Regions from separate parts of the Mesorhizobium sp. WSM4904 genome, predicted to be linked through region 2. Evidence: riboswitches for the same ligand, from Rfam matches in the RefSeq annotation. Region 2 holds a riboswitch; each other region holds the start of a gene.
The links. Region 2 has a riboswitch for thiamine pyrophosphate ahead of thiB (thiamine ABC transporter substrate binding subunit). Riboswitches for the same ligand answer to the same signal wherever they lie in the genome.
Positions count from the first base shown of each region.

Region 1: another riboswitch for thiamine pyrophosphate. It lies ahead of thiC (phosphomethylpyrimidine synthase ThiC); the one in region 2 lies ahead of thiB (thiamine ABC transporter substrate binding subunit).
Region 3: another riboswitch for thiamine pyrophosphate. It lies ahead of thiC (phosphomethylpyrimidine synthase ThiC); the one in region 2 lies ahead of thiB (thiamine ABC transporter substrate binding subunit).

Region 1 covers NZ_CP121354.1:1,219,506-1,226,338, forward strand. The annotation lists gene thiO (glycine oxidase ThiO) at 1-368, opposite strand, end outside; gene thiC (phosphomethylpyrimidine synthase ThiC) at 365-2,200, opposite strand; TPP riboswitch at 2,304-2,420, opposite strand; gene QAZ47_RS05770 (hypothetical protein) at 2,738-3,001, opposite strand; gene QAZ47_RS05775 (metallophosphoesterase) at 3,493-4,830, shown strand; gene QAZ47_RS05780 (hypothetical protein) at 4,833-6,833, shown strand, end outside.
Region 2 covers NZ_CP121354.1:1,709,134-1,715,966, reverse strand. The annotation lists gene QAZ47_RS08055 (caspase family protein) at 1-141, shown strand, start outside; gene QAZ47_RS08050 (M48 family metalloprotease) at 208-1,677, opposite strand; gene thiQ (thiamine ABC transporter ATP-binding protein) at 1,831-2,616, opposite strand; gene thiP (thiamine/thiamine pyrophosphate ABC transporter permease) at 2,613-4,235, opposite strand; gene thiB (thiamine ABC transporter substrate binding subunit) at 4,476-5,486, opposite strand; TPP riboswitch at 5,530-5,644, opposite strand; gene QAZ47_RS08030 (thiamine diphosphokinase) at 5,779-6,423, shown strand; gene QAZ47_RS08025 (ABC-F family ATP-binding cassette domain-containing protein) at 6,425-6,833, shown strand, end outside.
Region 3 covers NZ_CP121354.1:3,670,437-3,677,269, forward strand. The annotation lists gene QAZ47_RS17450 (hypothetical protein) at 1-644, shown strand, start outside; partial or broken gene QAZ47_RS17455 (FkbM family methyltransferase) at 641-1,396, shown strand; TPP riboswitch at 1,489-1,605, shown strand; gene thiC (phosphomethylpyrimidine synthase ThiC) at 1,710-3,554, shown strand; gene thiO (glycine oxidase ThiO) at 3,588-4,565, shown strand; gene thiS (sulfur carrier protein ThiS) at 4,534-4,731, shown strand; gene QAZ47_RS17480 (thiazole synthase) at 4,735-5,508, shown strand; gene QAZ47_RS17485 (thiamine phosphate synthase) at 5,505-6,110, shown strand; gene QAZ47_RS17490 (hydroxymethylpyrimidine/phosphomethylpyrimidine kinase) at 6,101-6,833, shown strand, end outside.

The DNA.
Region 1 (6,833 bases), 490 kb from region 2:
CCGGCGAGGTCGGGTTCCAGGAGCGCAATTTCGTTTTCATCGACGCGCCGATGCCCTGACGTGCGACTGGCGAACCGGTCAAGCTCACCGGCATCACGCGGCGCGGCCACGACCAATGTCCCGGCCCGTGTCACCTGACCCGACAGCACCGCATCCCACCAGTCGGCAGCATCGCGTCCGAGATCCAGCACCGGCTGCTCCGCGCTTTCGCGCTCGCACCATGGCGCCAGCATGCCGCCGGCGAACCACGACGCGTTGCCACCAAGGCCATGCCGCATCTCGGCGACGGTGACCGTCGCGCCGCGGGCGGCGAGTTCGAAAGCGACGGTGAGGCCGGCAACGCCGGCCCCTTTGACGAGCACCCTCATGATGGTTTGGGAGCCTCTGGCACGACCGGTACGCCAGTCTCGTCCGCCTGCATGTAGAGATCGCCGCCCTCCCGGTATTTTGCCGCCATTGCCGCCATGCCTTCCTTCTGGGCCTCGGCACGGATGTCGTGGGAAATGCGCATGGAGCAGAATTTCGGCCCGCACATCGAACAAAAATGTGCCAGCTTGTGCGCCTCCTTGGGCAAGGTCTGGTCGTGGAAGGACCGTGCGGTTTCGGGGTCGAGCGACAGGTTGAACTGGTCCTCCCAGCGGAACTCGAAGCGCGCGCGCGAAAGGGCATCATCCCTGGTTTTCGCTGCCGGATGGCCCTTCGCCAGATCGGCTGCATGGGCGGCTATCTTGTAGGTGATCACGCCAATCTTGACGTCGTTGCGGTCGGGAAGGCCGAGATGCTCTTTCGGCGTGACGTAGCAAAGCATTGCGGTGCCGAACCAGCCTATCATGGCGGCACCTATCCCTGAGGTGATGTGGTCATAGCCCGGCGCGATGTCGGTCGTCAGCGGCCCCAACGTGTAGAACGGCGCCTCACCGCACACTGCGAGCTGCTTGTCCATGTTCTGCTTGATCTTGTGCATGGGGACATGGCCCGGGCCTTCGATCATCACCTGGCAGTCCTTTGCCCAGGCAATCTTGGTGAGTTCTCCAAGTGTTTCCAGTTCGGCGAATTGCGCCGCGTCGTTCGCATCGGCGATTGAACCGGGACGAAGGCCGTCGCCGAGCGAGAAGGAGACGTCATAGGCTCTGGCGATGTCGCAGATCTCCTCGAAATGCTCGTAGAGGAAGCTCTCCCGGTGATGGTGCAGGCACCATTTGGCCATGATCGAGCCGCCGCGCGAGACGATGCCCGTGACCCGGTCGACGGTCAGCGGGATGTAGTGCAGCCGCACGCCGGCGTGGATGGTGAAATAGTCGACGCCTTGCTCGGCCTGCTCGATCAGCGTGTCGCGGTAGACCTCCCAGTTCAGATCCTCGGCGATGCCGTTGACCTTTTCCAGCGCCTGATAGAGCGGCACCGTACCGATCGGCACCGGCGCATTGCGCACGATCCAGTCGCGGATGTTGTGGATGTTGCGGCCGGTCGACAGGTCCATCACCGTGTCCGCGCCCCAGCGGATAGCCCAGACCATTTTTTCGACCTCTTCGGCCATCGACGATGTGACAGCCGAGTTACCGATGTTGGCGTTGATCTTGACCAGAAAATTGCGACCGATGATCATCGGCTCGCTCTCGGGATGATTGATGTTGGCGGGAATGATTGCGCGCCCGCGCGCCACCTCGTCGCGCACGAATTCGGGTGTGACGAAATCTGGGATCGCCGCGCCGAAGGCTTCGCCGTCGCGTTGCAGCTTGCCGCGCATCACCTCGCGGCCGAGATTCTCGCGGATGGCTACGAACTCCATTTCTGGCGTGATGATGCCGGCGCGCGCATAGGCAAGTTGGGTCACCGCCTTGCCCTGCTTGGCCTTGAGCGGCCGATTGCGTATCGGAAATTCCGGTGTCAGGCGCTCGCCGGTGGCGAATCCATTGTCTTCCGGCCGGACGTGGCGGCCGTCATAGGCTTCGACATCGCCACGCGCCGTGACCCATTCGTGGCGAAGCCGGGCAAGGCCTTTTTCGATGCTGGTTTCGACTGATGGATCGGTGTAGGGGCCGGACGGATCGTAGACGGTGACGGGCGGTTCGCCGGCCGTCGGATGGACGGAAATCTCGCGCATCGGCACCCTGATCTGCGGGTAGAGGACGCCGGGCTTGTGGATTTTCCGCGAGGCGGGCAGTGGTCCCGTCGATACGGCGGGGGTGAGGGCATTCATCGTGAGGCTCCTTTGCTCATGCATTGGAGACCCAGTTCTGTGCCGGAAGGATGAAAAGACGCTTCTGTAGACCTGCTGCAACAGGACCTCGGGCGTAAACTCCCGCAAAGCGCTTGCACCGTCCCTACGCCAGTATGAACTGGATCAGGTTCAACGGGTCACTGCGCCGCGAAAGCCAGCAGTATCTCAGCCCCTTGCCGGGACTCCCCTGGTGAATGCCTTAGGTTGAACGGGCTGACGCTATCTTGTCAAGCGCATTCGGGCGCCTTCGGCCGGTGGCGACGACCGGCGGCCAGCCGGGCGGAGAGCTCGCGCATGCATCGGGGACAAGTCACGCCCCGTAGACCGGGGCTGAATGGCCAAAGCCTCATTCGCTTCGTGAAGGATGGAGAAACTGTATTGGCCATGTGCGCGTATCGACCAAGTAGCTCAGGCGGTCACGGATGTGGTTATTCTGGTCGAAGGTGACGAACGGCCTTGGGGGTCACCTCCTTTAGGATTCAGAGGTTGGAAGACGGCTTCTCGCGATCACGGCCATCAGGAAATACCTGTCTTCGGCTCAACCTCGACATGGCGTCCGATCGACCGCAGATATACAGCTATCTCGTTCATGAGATGATCGCGTTCGCCGTAGATTTCAGCAATCCTACGCAGCTGTGGCTCGACGGCCCTCCGTTGCGCTGGCGTGAAATCAGCATCGCCAAAGACGTATCCCAAGTTGCCAATCGCGCAAATTTTGCAGCCGGCGTCCACAACTGCTTGTACGAATGCCGGAATGTCTTTTTCTTGCATGGTCTTCATGTCGAACCTCTCGTGAATGGCGTGCTTGCGCCCCAATCTGCCTTTTCAGCGTGTCCTCTGGGCGGCGCAAGCCCTGAGCGTGACTGTGCACGGGCAACCTCGACTATCCCATCTGCCACGCTCTTTAGAATCGGTGGGGTCTGGTGATCGCAGGCTGGGCCACTCAAAAGCCTGCAAGAAGAAAGTCATGGCGACCATTGCTCAAGATCGCAAGGGTGCGTGCAAGACCTTCCGTTGGCAGTCATGCACGCTCGCTCAGAGATAGTCCGGCCGCGGAAATTCTCCCTTATTCGTAAGAAAGCTCATTGAGCAACTGGGCATTGAGCAACTGGGTCTCACGTCACGGGTCTCGTGTGCTTCACAGCCGAAAAATAGCCGCCGTGGCAATTCTCGAAAAGTGCAGGCTACCTCGTTAAGGACACTGCGGATGATCGTTCGCGCTTGGCAAAAGCGAACGGATTAGTCTATGGCTCTCGGCAGGGGGGCGAGTTATGCGGCGGGTGCGAATCCTTCAAGTAGGCGATATTCACTATCCGGACTGGCATCCTTCCTCTAGCAACATCGATGCCAAGGATAGCAAGTTCGCTCCGAAAATAACGCAGAAGCTACGCGCGTCTTCGCTGCGTGCCGTCTTGACGAAACTTCGGCGGCTGACGACTTCGAAGCCCTTGGATTCGATCGCCTTCATGGGGGATTTCACGAGCCGTGGCGACAAGACCTTCATTGCTTCGGCATTCCAGCATTTCACGTTGCTCTGCCGCGCACAGGGACGCAGTTCAAAGGCGCTTCCGTTGATATTCGTACCGGGAAATCACGATGTGAACCGTGATGACGCGCGCGAACTTGGACCGACTGAGAAATTCAGCGAAATGGCGAGTTTAGCCGCCCGCTTGGGTTGGCAGACCGTTCCCGTGGACCAACCCGTGCACTTCAGACTTCCGACAGGATCCGCAGGCGCAAACTTCATCCTCGTCAACACAGCGATAGGCAGTTGGGAGCTTCAAAACCTTCCCGCGTTCCTTCGTGATCGTCTCGAGGCACTCAGTCCTTCTACAGAGCCTCTAGATCTCGGCTCGCCGGACATCTCGGGACATTCGCCCGCGACACCTCCCAGCGATCCAGACAAGGAGGCGTCCGACGACGAGTATTACGGTCAGATGGACACGCCATACATCTCGCGTGAGATGCTTGCAGGCCTACAGGAATTGCTCCAGCAGCCCGACATGCGTTACGGCATCATAATCGGCCATCACAATCTGCTGCCACAAAAGACTCCGCGCATTACGCCATACGCGGAGATGCTCAACAGCGGATTTGTCAGAACTCAGCTGCTGCAGGGCAACAAGCCTATCGTCTACCTGCATGGACACATACATGCTGATCCGGTCGAGATCGTCAACGATCCAAGGTTTCCGGACGGCAAATTGATCTGCATCTCAGCACCAGAGATACAGTCAGGTTTCAATGAGCTCGTCTTCTTCACGACCGATCAGGGAGAGCTCGTCGGCATCCGACTTATACCCTACCGCACCAATGTCGCCGACGGGACGGTCATGGAAGGCGAACATTGCTTTATTTCGACCATGTCCAACGGCAAGGCCTTTCTGAACAACGACACGTTTGACCTGCTGCGCCGACTGCGCGACCATGCCACCAGGCGCGGGAATGGGTTACTCTTCTGGGACGAGATCACTGAGATTGCTGCCTCCGCCGAGCTCGGGCTAGATCTGGAAGACTCTCTTCTGATGCTCCAAGCGGCGCGCTTCATCGAGATAGACGGCCTCACCAAGGCAAACTCGGCTTGGCGCATTAAGGTAAGGGACGAATAGCGATGGAGAATCCGTTCGGCCCCAACAGGATCGAGTACGAAAGCCGCCCGATACTGTGGTTCAGTCAGAAGTCGGCGTTGATTTCTGCCGCCGCCAAGCCGGTCTTCGTCGCAGGGACGAGAGGCAGCGGCAAGACCAGCATTCTTCGCTCGCTTTCCACAGTCCATATTCTTGAAGACAAAAGTCTCTCGGACCAAGTCGGCAAGCTCGCTTGGTATGGCGTCTTCTTCCAGCTCAATGAGACATTCTCGCCCCTAATCGACAACGCCGTTCTGAACCTCATTCCGGAGCGGATACGCTTCGACACGGCCGCCGTGATCCCGCGGCAATTCGTAATCTTCTCTCACTATCTGGAGCTGAAGATAGTCGAACGCCTGCTCGAGAGCATCGGCCAGCTCAGACGCGACGGCCACTTGAAATACCGGGCCTCCGAAGATAGGGACGTCGCCCTGGCACTGCATCGCGAAGTGCTGCACTTCATACCCCAACCTGCCCGTCTCGACTTCTTCAGCATCGATGAGCTGCGGGGTGGGATAACCCGGTACGTCGACGAATGCTTCAACGCGTTCTTCTTTGCCGCCGATGCCGGAGCGACCGGCTTCAGAGCAACAGACCCTGGCGCGATCATTAACAAGGTCGCGACCGCGATCACTCCACTTTTAAATGGCCCATCTTTCGCCGGTGACAGGGCGCCCTTCTTCAAGATACTGATTGACGACTGTGAAGCACTGACACCGCTCCAACAGCAGTTCCTGAACACCTTGGTGAGAAAGACGCGCGGCAACGTGAAATGGGTCCTCGCCTACATCGGCGGCCTCTACGACACGATCCGGACGATCATACCCGGCCAGTCGCTCTCGAATGCTGACCGGGACGTCGAGAATCTTGATTCAGTCGATCCGAGGGAGTTCGCCACGCTGTGCGAGAACGTGTCGTCGCTTCGGCTGTACTATGCGCTTCCTGACCATCTGCGGAGTGATCTCGAGCGCAACGATGCGCTCAGCGCGTTTTCGCTCAAAAACCGGCTGGGGCGGCTTTCCGTCAATGACATCATCGAGCGGGTTATCATATCGGGTCATTCCGAGGGCAGAGAAGAGCTTGTGGCACTTGCTGATGCAGCACGTGAATTCCTCTCCGTGAATTTGAGGACGGCGGATCAGCAGCAATTCCTTCTTGATCGAAAAGCGCGCCCTTATGCCGAAGGGCTGGCGCTCGCGCTCATGAACCCGGAAATTAAGCGCCGGCCCATGAGCAAGGCGGATGCTTCAAATCTGAAGAGGTCGATCGCCCGGAAACAGGGATGGGCTTTTCTGAAAGCGTGCCAGATGCTGCGTCTGCATGACTACCCGTACGTAGGGCACCAGATCATCACATCATTGAGCGACGTCTGTATACGCGATTTCCTTGATATAATGGGAGAGATCTTCCGCCGCAGTGTTCCGAGTTCCAGTGATCCACGAAAACTGGTGGAATTCATCAACTCGGATTTACAGATTCATCTCGAACAGCAGAGACAGGCTGTGAACGCCGCCTCTCAACGGAAGCTTGATGGACTTCAGGCGCTTTCACATCCGTACGAAGAAGAGAGCGTGCGCATGGTGCGGGCGTTGGGTTACCTGACCGCTCGCCTCCAGACAGAGTTTGCCGAAGAAAATGCTCTAGGAACGACAGAGAGAGGCATTTTCAGGGTTGATCTAAAGGAAATGCGCTCGCTGGTGAACCGACTGGAGCAACCCAGCGGAAAACTGGACGAGGTCCTGCGTCGGGCGGAAAGGGATGGGTTTATCCGGGAGGTCTCCGCCGCCGGCAACTTTGAGGTGGACCGCGCCGACCCCGCATCGAAGGAGATGATGATCAGATTGCATCGGCGATTTGCACCTTACTTCGGGTTCTCCTATCGCGGCCCGTACGAAATCAACACAATCCCTGCGGCGCGGATGGTCGACCTGCTTTTTACCAGGCATCGGCTCCCAGAAGACTGGGCCGACTCGGTGTTTAAGGAG
Region 2 (6,833 bases):
AGCACCACTGAGGGCAGCACTGGCACTACCGACACAGGCTCCGCCGACACAGACACCACCGGCCCCACCGACACGGGCAGCACCGGCAGCGTCTCTGATACCGGCAGCACCGTCGGTTCCGACAGCACTGGGTTGTTCTGACGGATGCAGCAACAACGGCGTGCGCGGGCAACCGAATAGACAGACCGAGCCGTTTCCTGGCGGAAGCTATTTGTCGGTGACGATCTTGACCTTGTCGCCGGCCGACACCGTCGCGCCCGGCGACATCGCGTTCAGCACGCGGAACAGGTCGAGCTTGCGGTCGACGCCGACCATTTGCGCCGCGAGCGTGCCCATGTTCTGGCCCGGCTGCACGGTGACCACCCGGATATGCAGCGGCTTCAGCGCCGCCTTCTCGGCCGCGCTCAGCGTGCGGAAGGAACCGCTGACCGAACGTGCGACCGGCTCCAGCGCGGCGCTGGCCGAGGGTGCTGCGGTCAGCAGCCGGTAGACCTGCCCGCCGGCGCGGATCACCGCGATATCGAACTGCCATCCTTGCGCGCTGGCATGCGCCATCGCCGCTTCGTTGCCGTTGACCGTCTCCTGGCGCACGCTGGCGTCGTCCAGCCCGGCGACCCAGCCGCTGCGGATGTAATCCGTCAGCGACACCGATTTGTCGATCGCCACGCCATCGAAGCGGATGGCGATGTCGCCGGGTCCGGTCGCGGTGACGGCGGCCGCCGAATTGTCGATGACGAAACCGTCCGGCACCGCGAACGACACGCCGAGGCCGGGATGCATGAAGGTCTGGCCGCGCACGTAGCCCTCTTCCGGCGTGTCGCCGTAGAGCAGGCCGTCTATGCCGGCGAGGAAGGCATCGCGATCGCGCGTGCCGACGCCGGGCGGGCCGAAGTTGCGGGCAAGGCGCTGCGCCAGCTCGATGCGCTGCGGCGTGTTGGGGTGCGTGGCCAAGAAGTCGAGGCTGGCATCGGTGGCGCCGCTGACCGAGCGGAAATCGGTATAGGCCGACATCGACTGCAGGAAGCGGCCGGCCGCATACGGATCGTAGCCCGCCTCGCCGATCGACTTGATGCCGATGGCGTCGGCCTGCAGTTCCTGGTTGCGCGAGAACTGCGCCAGCCTCAGCTTGCCGCGGATGAGTGCTGCCTTGGCGGTCGGGCTGTCGCCGAGCACATCGGAAACGACCTTGGTCGCCAGCCCTTCCTCGGCCTCGAGCTGCTGCCGCTGCAACCCGTGATTCGCGGTGACGTGGCCCATCTCATGCGCGATGACGGCGGCAAGCTCGGAGGAGTCGTTGGCCAGAGCCAGCAGTCCGCGCGTCACGTAGAGGTAGCCGCCGGGCAGCGCGAAAGCGTTGACGTTGGGCGAATTGAGGATGGTGATGCGATAGGTCTGGGTCGGGTTGGCCGACACCACGGTCAGGTTGCCGACGACCTTGGCCACCATGCGCTCGAGCTTCGGATCGGAATATTCGCCGCCATAGGTGGCGAGAATCCGCGGATGCTGCGCCTTCGCCATGTCGGCGAGCTTGGCGTTGGCGACGACGTTGTCGACCGTGATCGGCTTGTCCGAGGGCTGGAAGCCGGATTCCTGGACGTCGGGCGGCGTGAACATCTGGCAGCTCGCCAGCGCCACGGCAAAGCCCGCCAACGCAAAGAATCGCGTCAGCGGCTTCATCCATACTTTCTCCGCGCCGGTCGTCAGATCGGCTTCCTTTCGAAATCTTTCGGCAAATCACGGCCCACCCGGACCAGCATGGCCGGACCTAGCCACACTCCCCCGGACAAGGCAAGCAAACGCCGGATCACCCGTTGCCGGTTTGGGCGTAAATTATGTCCGCTTCCGGGCAATATGTTGTGATACGGCAACGCTGCCGCCTTGATCGCCGATATAGCGCCGGAAGGCGTCCGGACCAGAGCGGTCGAAGAAATCCGCGGCCGGCCCGGTCGCGGCGATCATGCCTTCGTCCAGAAACGCCATGTTCTCGCCGATGCGGCGGGCATCTTCCGGCTGGTGCGTGACGAAAAGCACGGTCATCTGCCGCTCGGCGTGGATGCCGGCCACGAGATCGAGCATGTCGTCGCGCAGCGCCGGACCGAGCGAAGCGAAAGGCTCGTCGAGCAGAAGCACCGGACGATCGCGTAGGAGCACCCTTGCCAGTGCGACGCGCTGCCGCTCGCCGCCGGAAAGCTCGCGCGGCAGCCGCTTCTCCTTGCCGGCAAGGCCAACCCGCGCCAGCGCCTCCGCGACCGCGTGGCGGTCGGCGGCAGTGAGCTTGAGCGACGGCGAGCGGCCGAGCCCGACATTGCCCTCGACCGAAAGATGGGCAAACAGATTGTTTTCCTGGAACACCATCGATACCGGTCGCGCCGAAGGCGGCGCATCGTCGACATCGATCCCGCCGATCAGCACCTTGCCGGCGCCGGGCAGCTCGAAGCCGGCGACCAGATTGAGCAGCGTCGACTTGCCTGAACCGCTCGGCCCCATGATGGCGGTGATCTTGCCGGCGGCGAATTCGGCATCGAAGCGGAACGAAGCCTCGCCATAGCTGAACGAAACATCGTCCAGCGTGACGGCCAGTGCCGTCTCCGTCGCTATGCCATTGCTCGTCGTCATGCCTTTGCTTCCCGCCCGAGCCAGTCGGCGGCGACAACCAGCATCAGGCAAACGAGGCCGAGCAGCAAGGCAAGCCCCGCGGCGTCGGCGGTCCGGTAGCTGCCCATGCGCGCGAGCAGGAGATAGGGCAAGGTCTGCACCGAATCGCTGCCGAACAGCGCGATCACGCCGAGATCGCCAAGCGACAGCGCCATGGCGAAGGCGAAGCCGGTGGCCAAAGGCCGCCGGAGCGACGGCCAGTCGACCAGGCGCAGCCGGTTCCAGCCGTAAATGCCGAGCGCCAGGCAGAGCCGCTCGTGACGCTCGCTCGCCGCGTCATAGGCCGGGCGAACGGCGCGGATGGCGAAGGGCATCGCCATCACCGCGTTGACGGCGACGACCATGACGGGCGCGACGGCGAAGACATCCGTGACGCCGCGCAAGGCCAGGAACCAGCCGGCGCCGACCACGATCGGCGGCACGACGAGCACGAAACCGGCGCCGGTATCGGTGGCATGTTCGAGCAGCGACATGGCGCCGCCCGCGCGCCGCCGCAAGGCCAGCGCACGCCGGGCCGCGATGAGCGAGAGCGACAGCGCCACCGAAAGCAGCGCCGAGAGGAAAGAGAGCGCGGCGCTGGTGAGCGTCGCACGGCGCACGGCCTCCTCGCCGGCCAGCCGTCCGAGATCGGCCTCCAGGCCGGCCAGCACGGTCGCCGCCATCGGCCCGGCGACGAACAGCAAGGTAAGTGCGATCAGACCGGCGTTCACCATCGTTTCAGCCTTGCCCGCCGAAAGATAGCGGCGTGGCGCCACCGGCAGATTGGCGTCGCCGACCGTATTGGCGCCAAGCCGCATCAGTGCCGTGACCACTACGAAGGTCAGACCGATCTGCAGCAGCGTCAGAACCACGGCCCTAGCCGGATCGAAATCGAAACGCAGCGCCTGGTAGATCGCGACCTCCAGCGTCGTGGCGGCGGGCCCGCCGCCCAGCGTCAGCACGATGGTGAAGGAGGTGATGCAGAGCATGAACACCAGTCCGGCGACGCCCGGCAGTGCGGCGCGCAGCGCCGGCCATTCGATCAGCCGCAACGCCGGCCAGGCCCCCATGCCGAGCTGGCTCGCCAGCCGCCACTGGTCGGCGGGCACCGTGCCGAGCGCCTCCAGGAACAGACGCGTGGCCAGAGGCAAATTGAAGAAGACATGCGCGATCAGAATGCCGGACAGGCCGTAGATGCCGGGCCACTCGCCGCCGCCAAGGCTGCCGAGAGCGCCGGCAAAATAGCCGGCATGGCCGTAGAGTGCCAACACGCCGAGCGCGGCAACGATGGCCGGCAGCGCCAGCGGCACGGCGAAGAGCTGCAGGATCAGCCGACGGCCGGGAAACTCCGGGTGCCGGGACAGGGCACGCGCCACCAGCAGCGCCGGCGCGACCGACAGCAATGTCGAAAGCAACGCCTGCCAAAGCGTGAAGCGGGCGACACGGAGGAGATAGCCGTCAAAGGCGACGAGAGCGCCGGACGGGTCGCGCGCGCCTTCGAGGATGAGCCCGACGAAGGCGCCGCCGATGAGCATGGCGATTGCCGCAAGGGCGATGATGCCGGCGGTGACGCGGGAGTCAGGGCGCGGCGAAGATTGCACGCTGCACCATTGGGATTCGAGCTAACGAACGCCGTGTTCCTTCGCGCCCCCCTCTGTCCTGCCGGACATCTCCCCCACAAGGGGGGAGATCAGCAGCGTCGGCGCCCTGCTCATTCCTGCAACGTTGCCAATTGGCGAAATCGCCGATGACAGCCAATCTCCCCCCAAGTGGGGGAGATGTCCGGCAGGACAGAGGGGGGCGCCGTAGAGCGATCATCTTCGATAGATAGCCAAAGCCGCCTACTTGCTCATCGCCGCCAGCCATTCGTCCACCCAGGCCTTGCGGTTTGCCGCGACCTCTTCCGGGCTGAACAGCAGGGTCTTGGTCGGCTTCACCAGTTTGTCGAAGGCCGGGTTGAGCGGCTTGTCGGTCTTGCCGGCCGGGAACATCCAGTTGGTCTCCGGGATGACGTCCTGGAATTTCGGTCCGGTCATGAAGGCGATGAACTTTTCCGCCAGCGGGTTCTTCGCGCCGGTCGTCGTGACGCCGGCGACCTCGATCTGCAGATACTCGCCCTCCTCGAAGGACGCGGCCTGGTAGCGTTCGGTGTTCTCCGCCACCATGTGGTAGGCTGGCGAGGTGGTGTAGGACAGCACCATCGGCGCCTCACCCTTGGTGAACAGGCCGTAGGCCTCGCTCCAGCCCGGCGTCACCGTGAGCACCTTGGATTTGAGCTTGGCCCAGGCCTCCGGTGCCTTGTCGCCATAGACCGACTTCACCCAGAGCAGCAGGCCGAGGCCCGGCGTCGAGGTGCGCGGATCCTGGATGACGATCTTGTCGGCGGCACCACCCTCGACCAGCTCCTTCAGGCTTTTCGGCGGGGTCTTCAGCTTCTCGGTGTCGTAGACGACGGCGAAATAGCCGTAGTCGAAGGGCACGAACGTGTCGTCCTTCCAGCCTCCGGGCACATTCAAATCTGCAACGGCGCCATGCGGCGCGAAAAGGCCGCTTGCCTTGGCGTCCGCGGTCAGGTTGGTGTCGAGGCCGAGCACGACGTCAGCCTTGGTGCCGGCGCCCTCCAGCTTGACGCGGTTGAGCAGCGCCACGCCGTCGGCGACCGAGACGAATTCGAGATCGCAGCCGCATTCGGCCTCGAATTCCTTCTTCACCGCGGGTCCCGGACCCCAGTCGGCGGTGAAGCTTTCATAGGTATAGACGGTGAGCTTGTCCTTCGCCTCGGCAGGCCCGGCGGCTGCCAAAAGCGAAACGAGGCCTGTTGCGAGGATAAGCTGGGACAATAGTGAGCGCATCGGCGCCTCCTTCGTTCGCGTGACAAGGAATTGAGGCGTCGGATGGTCCGAAACGTCTAATCCCTCCGCCGGTACAAACCGGATCAGGTTCGGCGGGTTGGCATTGTCGCCTCTCAGCCGGTTCGCGAAGTCAGCGTCCGGCACCCCGTTAGAGCGCTTCGAGACATAGGCCCGGCCGATGCGGCGCGCAAGCGGAAGTTTGCCGGGCATCCGATGACTTCGGAACGCAGCGCTATCCGTTTGGATGCGCCTGGCTTCCGTTTCGCGGGCGGGGCTGGTAAGGGCGACGCCCATGGGAACATTCACCATCCTGCTTGGCGGCGAGCTCGTCCGCACGCCTCGGCTCGATCGCCAGATCGAAGGCTCCCGCGTCATCGCCGCCGACGCCGGCATCGGTCATGCCCGCATGCTGGGCCTCGTACCGGAGCTATGGGTCGGCGACTTCGATTCGGTGCCGCCGAACCTGCCGGAGGATCTCGCCGCCGTGCCGCGCAAGATCTTTCCGGCCGAAAAGGACATGACCGACGGCGAGCTCGCCATCGCCGAGGCGCTCGCGCGCGGCGCCACCAGCCTGGTGCTGGCCGGCGCCTTCGGCGGCAAGCGCGCCGACCATGCCTTCCTGCATCAGGCGCTTGGGCATCGGCTGGCCGAGGCGGGCACGACGGTACTGCTGACCAGCGGCGCGCAGGAGGGCGTCCCCATCCTGCCGGGCAAAGCCGCCTTCGATTACGCCGACGGAACGCTGTTCTCGGTGCTCGGCTTCTCCGAACTCGCCGGCCTGACGGTCTCCGGCGCCAAATGGCCGCTCGACCGTGTCGAGGTGGCGTTTGGTTCCTCGCTCACTATATCGAACGAGGTCAAGGGCCGGCTCGAGATCGCGCTCGAGAGTGGCCGGGCGCTGCTGCTCGCCCACCCCTATCCTCTTGCCGAAAGCTGACATGGCTCCGCCTCTTCTCAATCTCGACGGCATAAAATTGACCTTTGGCGGCACGCCGCTGCTCGACGGCGCGTCGCTGAGCGCTTCCGCCGGCGAGAAGATCGCGCTTGTCGGCCGCAACGGTTCGGGCAAGTCGACGCTGCTCAAGATCGCCGCCGGGCTGGTCGAGCCGCAGGACGGCGAGGTGTTCCGCCAGCCATCGGCGACGGTCCGCTATTTGCCGCAGATGCCCGATATGGATGGCTTCGCCAGCGTGCGCGCCTATGTCGAGGCTGGTCTCGGGCCGGCCGACGACCCGCATCGCGCCACCTATTTGATGGACCATCTCGGCCTCACCGGCGAGGAACGGCCGAGCGACCTTTCCGGCGGCGAAGCGCGCCGGGCCGCGCTTGCCCGCGTCATGGCGCCCG
Region 3 (6,833 bases), 2.0 Mb from region 2:
ACCTTCTCTGCTCGGCGCTGTTCCTCGGCGGGCTGTTTGCCTATGTCCGCAAACACGAGGCAGCGACGGCTATCCTGCTTTTCCTGGCGTTCATGGCACGGCCGGACAACATTGTGTTCCTCGCCATCTTCGCCGTGCTGCTCGTGGCATTCCGGCAGAAGGCGTGGGGGGCGCTGGCCGGTTTCGCCGCCTCCTTCATCGCCTATTTCGCCATCTCGCACTGGGCCCAGCATCCCGGCTGGTGGCCGCATCTGTGGTTCTCCAGCATCGAGCAGCACTACAATATGGACAGCTTCGAACCGCCATTCTCGGTGGCCGCCTATCTCAAGGCCTTCGCCGCCTCGGTGGTGCGCGCCATTACCGTAGACAGCTGGGTCGGGATCTCGGTGCTCGCGCTCGCGGGCTGGTATGGGCTCGACCGTACAGGCTTCCGGTTCGACCGCCGCGCCGGCATCCTGCTTGCGGCGCTCGTGCTCGGCGTGCTCGCCAAGTTCACGGTCTTCCCGATCCACGACACGCGCATCTATTTCCCCAATCTTCTGCCGCCCTTCCTGATGCTCGCCGCGCCACTGATGGCGCTGTGGACCTCGGCGAGGCAAGGCCGGCACCGCGAGGCGCAGCAAGTTGCCGGAGACAAGTCATGAGCTCGGCTTCCAACCTAGCGCGCGTTCTGCTGTCGCTCGGATTGCCGGCCGGGCTGCTCGACCGCGGACCCGCGCTGCACGGGACGAAGTTCCTGGCCAAGGCGGCGCTCAAGGCGCGGTTCGGCGGCGGACGACCGTTCCAGATGGTCAATGTCGGGGCTTGCGACGGCGCGCTGTTCGATGACGTGACGCCTTGGCTGCACCGTATCAAGGGTGCTCGGGCGATGCTGGTCGAGCCGATCCCCTACAACCAGAAGCGGCTGCGCGCCAACTATCCGGATACGAGCCGCTTCGTCATCGAGCCGGTGGCGGTGACCAGGACAAAGGGCACCATCACCGTCCACACTTTCGACGCAGCCGCGCTCGAGGCCGGCACGCTGCCGATCGAGTTCATCGGCTGCTCCTCGGTCACCGACACCAATCTGATGTCCGGCAAGAACGCCTGGGGCGAGGCGGACGCCAACTTCAACAAGTTCGCGCCGCATCTGAAAGACATCGAGGTGCTGTCGGAGACATTGCAGACGCTGCTCGACCGCAATCGCATCACCCATATCGACGCTTTCCTGGTCGATTGCGAAGGCGCCGACTGAATGGTGTTCGACCAGCTCGACCTCCAGCGCTATCGCCCCGGCATGATCAAGATCGAGGTCGGCGCGCTGCCGGCTGCCGAGATCGGCCAGGTCGTCATCAAGCTCAAGACCGCAGGCTATCAGGTCGGCTTCCAGGCCGAGGACATTTGGGCTTTCGCCTGAGTTTTCGCTACCGAGCTTCCATGCACGATGGCGTTGAGCCGCAATGCCGGCCAAACGCGCTTGACAAGATGGCGCTGGCCCGTTCAACCTAAGCCATTCACCAGGGGAGTCCCGGCAAGGGGCTGAGATACTGCTGGCTTTTGCGGCGCAGTGACCCGTTGAACCTGATCCAGTTCATACTGGCGTAGGGACGGTGCAAGCGCTTTGCGGGCGTTCATGCCCGAAGACCTGTCTCAGGCAGGCAGACCGAAGCGTCTTTTCATCCTTCCGGCACAGAACTGGGTCTCCAATGCAACGAGCAAAGGAGCCTCAAATGAATGCCCTGACCCCCACCGTATCGACTGGACCGCTGCCGGCGTCGCGGAAGATCCACAAATCCGGCGCCATCCACCCGCAGATCAGGGTGCCGATGCGCGAGATCGCCGTTCACCCGACTGCCGGTGAACCGCCGGTGACGGTCTACGATCCGTCAGGCCCCTATACCGACCCCGCAATCGAAACCGATATCGAGAGGGGGCTTGCCCGCCTTCGGCAAGACTGGATCGTGGCGCGTGGCGATGTCGAATCCTATGACGGCCGCCATGTCAGGCCGGAGGACAATGGATTTGCGACAGGAGAGCGCCTGACGCGGGAGTTTCCGATCCGCAACCGTCCGCTGCGGGCCAAGGCCGGCAAGGCGGTAACGCAGCTTGCCTATGCGCGCGCCGGGATCATCACGCCCGAAATGGAATTCGTTGCCATCCGCGAAAACCTCGGCCGCGAGATCAAGCGGAGCGGGCTGCAACGGGACGGCGAGGCGTTCGGCGCATCGATACCGGACTTCGTCACACCGGAATTCGTACGCGACGAGGTGGCGCGCGGCCGCGCGATCATCCCCGCCAACATCAACCATCCCGAGAGCGAGCCGATGATCATCGGCCGCAATTTCCTGGTGAAGATCAACGCCAATATCGGCAATTCCGCCGTCACCTCTTCGATGGCCGAAGAGGTCGAAAAGATGGTCTGGGCGATCCGCTGGGGTGCCGACACGGTCATGGACCTGTCGACCGGCCGCAACATCCACAACATCCGCGAATGGATCGTGCGCAACTCGCCGGTGCCGATCGGCACGGTGCCGCTCTACCAGGCGCTGGAGAAGGTGGGCGGTGTCGCCGAGGATCTGAGTTGGGAAGTCTATCGCGACACGCTGATCGAGCAGGCCGAGCAGGGCGTCGACTACTTCACCATTCATGCCGGCGTGCGGCTGCATTACATCCCGCTCACCGTCGGCCGGGTTACCGGCATCGTCAGCAGGGGCGGCTCGATCATGGCGAAATGGTGCCTGCACCATCACCGTGAAAGCTTCCTCTATGAGCATTTCGCGGAGATATGCGACATCGCCAGAGCCTATGACGTGTCTTTCTCGCTCGGCGACGGCCTTCGTCCCGGCTCGATCGCCGATGCCAATGACCAAGCCCAATTCGCCGAGCTGGAAACGCTTGGCGAATTGACGAAGATCGCCTGGGCAAAGGACTGCCAGGTGATGATCGAAGGCCCCGGCCATGTTCCCATGCACAAGATCAAGCAGAACATGGACAAGCAGCTCGCCGTCTGCGGCGAGGCGCCTTTCTACACCCTGGGACCGCTGACCACGGACATAGCGCCGGGCTATGACCACATCACGTCCGGCATCGGCGCCGCCATGATCGGCTGGTTCGGCACGGCCATGCTCTGCTACGTGACACCGAAGGAACATCTCGGCTTGCCGGATCGCAATGACGTCAAGACCGGCGTCATCACCTACAAGATCGCGGCGCACGCCGCCGACCTCGCCAAGGGGCATCCCGCGGCGAAGATCCGCGACGACGCGCTTTCGCGGGCACGGTTCGAATTCCGCTGGGAAGACCAGTTCAACCTGTCGCTCGATCCCGAAACCGCGCGCTCGATGCACGACGAGACCTTGCCCAAGGAAGCGCACAAGGTGGCGCATTTCTGCTCGATGTGCGGACCGAAATTCTGCTCCATGCGCATCTCCCACGACATTCGCGCCGAAGCGCAGAAGGAGGGGATGGCGGCGATGGCGCAGAAATACCGCGCGGGCGGTGATCTCTACATGCCGGTCGAAACGCCCGGGGCGGAAGAACAAGCTTTGGCGCAGGACGATCAGGGGACGGACTGAGCCGTGCGCCGTGTCCTTGTCAAAGGCGCCGGTGTGGCAGGCCTCACCGTCGCCCATGAATTGGCCGCGCGGGGTGCGTCGGTCACCATTGCCGAAATTCGCAGCCAGATAGGCGGCAATGCCTCCTGGCTCGCCGGCGGCATGCTCGCCCCCTGGTGCGAACGCGAAAGCGCCGAAGAGACGGTTGTCACTCTCGGCAGAATTTCGGCCGACTGGTGGGAAAGGGTGCTGCCCGGGCTCGTGACGAGGGCCGGCACTCTCGTCGTCGCCCATGTGCGCGACGCCTTCGAGCTTGCCCGCTTTGCGGCCCGTACCCGTAATCACGAGTCCGTCGACGAAGAGGCGATCGCCGCCCTCGAACCCGATCTCGCCGGTCGCTTCCGCAAGGGCCTGTTCTTCGCCGGCGAAGCTCATCTCGATCCCCGTCGGGTTCTCGAAGCCCTCGCCAGCAAGCTGTGTGCGATGGGCGTCGTCTTCCTTTTCGAGGTGGACGAAGTGGCCCTTTCCGGCTTCGATCAGGTGATCGACTGCACGGGCATCGCGCGGGGCGAAGACGATTTGCGCGGCGTGCGCGGCGAGATGCTGATCCTCCACACGCGGGAGGTCTCGCTCACCCGGCCGGTTCGTCTCCTCCATCCGCGTCATCCGATCTATGTCGTGCCGCGGGCCGATCATCACTTCATGGTCGGCGCGACCATGATCGAAAGCGACCATGACGGGCCGATCACCGCCCGTTCGCTGATGGAGCTCCTCAATGCGGCCTACGCGCTCCATCCAGCGTTCGGTGAGGCCGAAATCATCGAGACAGGAGTGGGTGTGCGCCCCGCCTATCCCGACAATCTGCCGCGGGTGAAGCGTCGGAAGGAGGGCGCGATCACGATCAACGGCCTCTACCGGCACGGTTTCCTGCTCTCACCGGCCATGGCCGAGCAGGCTGCCGGCCTTCTTTTCAATTCATCTGCCGACCTGGAGTCTGAAAATGAAGCTGATCGTCAATGGCGAAGCGCTTGAGGTCAGGGCGACGACGCTCGCCGCTCTTTTGAAGGAGCTCGACTATGAAGGCGGCTGGCTCGCCACCGCGCTGAACGGCGATGTCGTGCCCGCGGCCGAACGGGCAGAATTGCGGGTGAACGAAGGCGATCGGATCGAAATCCTGTCGCCCATGCAGGGAGGCTAACCGATGTTCGATCTTCTCGGGACAAAATTGGCCTCGCGCCTGCTGCTGGGCACCGCCCAATATCCTTCGCCGGCGATCCTTGCCGATGCCGTCAAGGCGTCGGGCACCTCGGCGGTCACCGTTTCGCTGCGCCGGGAAATGGCCGGCGGCAGGGCCGGCGAGCAATTCTGGTCGCTGATCCGCTCGCTCGGTGTGAGGGTGCTGCCCAACACCGCCGGCTGCCATTCCGTCAAGGAAGCCGTGACGACCGCGAAGATGGCGCGCGAGGTCTTCGGCACGTCCTGGATCAAGCTCGAAGTGATCGGCAACCACGACACGCTGCAGCCCGATGTGTTCGGTCTGGTCGAGGCCGCGCGCATCCTTTGCGAGGACGGATTCAGCGTGTTCCCCTATACCACCGACGACCTTGTCGTCGCCGAGCGGCTGCTGGAGGCAGGCTGCAAGGTTCTGATGCCGTGGTGCGCGCCGATCGGCTCGGCGCTCGGGCCGGTCAACATCATGGCGCTGCGCTCGATGCGCGGGCATTTCCCCGACGTGCCGTTGATAGTCGATGCAGGTCTCGGACGACCGTCGCACGCGGCAACCGTCATGGAGCTCGGCTTTGACGCCGTGCTCCTCAACACGGCGGTCGCCAAGGCTGGCGATCCGGTGGGCATGGCGCGCGCTTTCAGCAAGGCGGTCGATGCCGGCCGCGAGGCCTATGGTTCGGGACTGCTCGAGCCGCGCGACGTCGCCGTGCCATCGACGCCTACAATTGGCAGGGCGGTTTTCTCATGAAGCTCGATCCCTTCTACCTGATCGTCGACAGCGCCGCCTGGATCGAGCGCCTGGTGCCGCTCGGCGTCAGGCTGGTGCAGCTCCGCATCAAGAACATGGACGAGGGCGGGCTGCGTGCGGAAATCCGCAAGGCAAAAACCTTGTGCGCACGGCACGATTGCCAGCTCATCGTCAACGATTATTGGCGGCTGGCGATCGAGGAGAGCTGCGACTTCGTCCATCTCGGCCAGGAGGATCTGCAGGCTGCCGACCTCCCGGCGATACGGACGGCCGGCATCAGGCTCGGGCTGAGCACGCACGATCATGCCGAACTGCAGACGGCCATGGCAGCCAGGCCCGACTACGTCGCGCTGGGTCCCGTCTATCCGACCATCCTGAAGAAGATGAAATGGGCGCCGCAGGGGCTCGAAAGGGTTCGCGCCTGGAAGGGCGCCGTCGCACCCACTCCACTGGTAGCCATCGGCGGCCTCAATCCCGAGCGGCTCGATGGCATTTTCGAGGCCGGCGCCGACAGCGCCGCGGTGGTGACGGACATAACCTTGAACCCGGATCCCGAGGCGCGCAGCAGGGAATGGATCGAAAAGACCGACCCATGGCGCTGAACCGAGACCCGCACGTGCTCGTCGTCGGCGGGTCGGATTCCAGCGGGGGCGCCGGAATTGCGCGCGATATCGAGACGATCTCTTCAATCGGCTTGCGCAGTTGCGTTGCCGTCACCGCGGTGACGGTGCAGACACACCAATCCGTTACGGCAATCCACCATATGCAACCCGGCCTGGTTGCCGATCAGATGCGCGCGGCGCTGAGAGCCAACAAAGTGTCGGCGATAAAGATCGGCATGCTTTCAACGGGACGCGTCATCGCGGCGGTTGCCGCCGTGCTGCGCGAAAATCCGCGGATACCGACAGTTCTCGATCCGGTGCTGGCTTCCTCGTCGGGCAGGCAGTTGCTGGAGCCGGGTGCGATCGGAGCCTTGAAGCGCGATCTCATGCCGCTCTGCCGTCTTGCCACGCCGAACCTCATCGAGCTGGCGATCCTGACCGGTTCGGATTTGGCTGTGGACGACGATGATGCGCTGCGGCAGGGAGGGCGATTGCTTACGGAAGGGCTGCGGGCGCTGCTCATCAAGGGCGGCCACGCGACGGGGTCCAAATCAACGGATATCCTGTTGAATTCTGGACGAGAGCCTATCCACTTCGACATGCCCAGGCTCGCCGGATCGATGCGCGGGACGGGCTGCATGCTGGCAAGCGCGATCGCCGCGCATATGGCCGGCGCAAAACCGCTCGAGGACAGCGTGCGCGAAGGCAAGCGTTTTGTCTTCG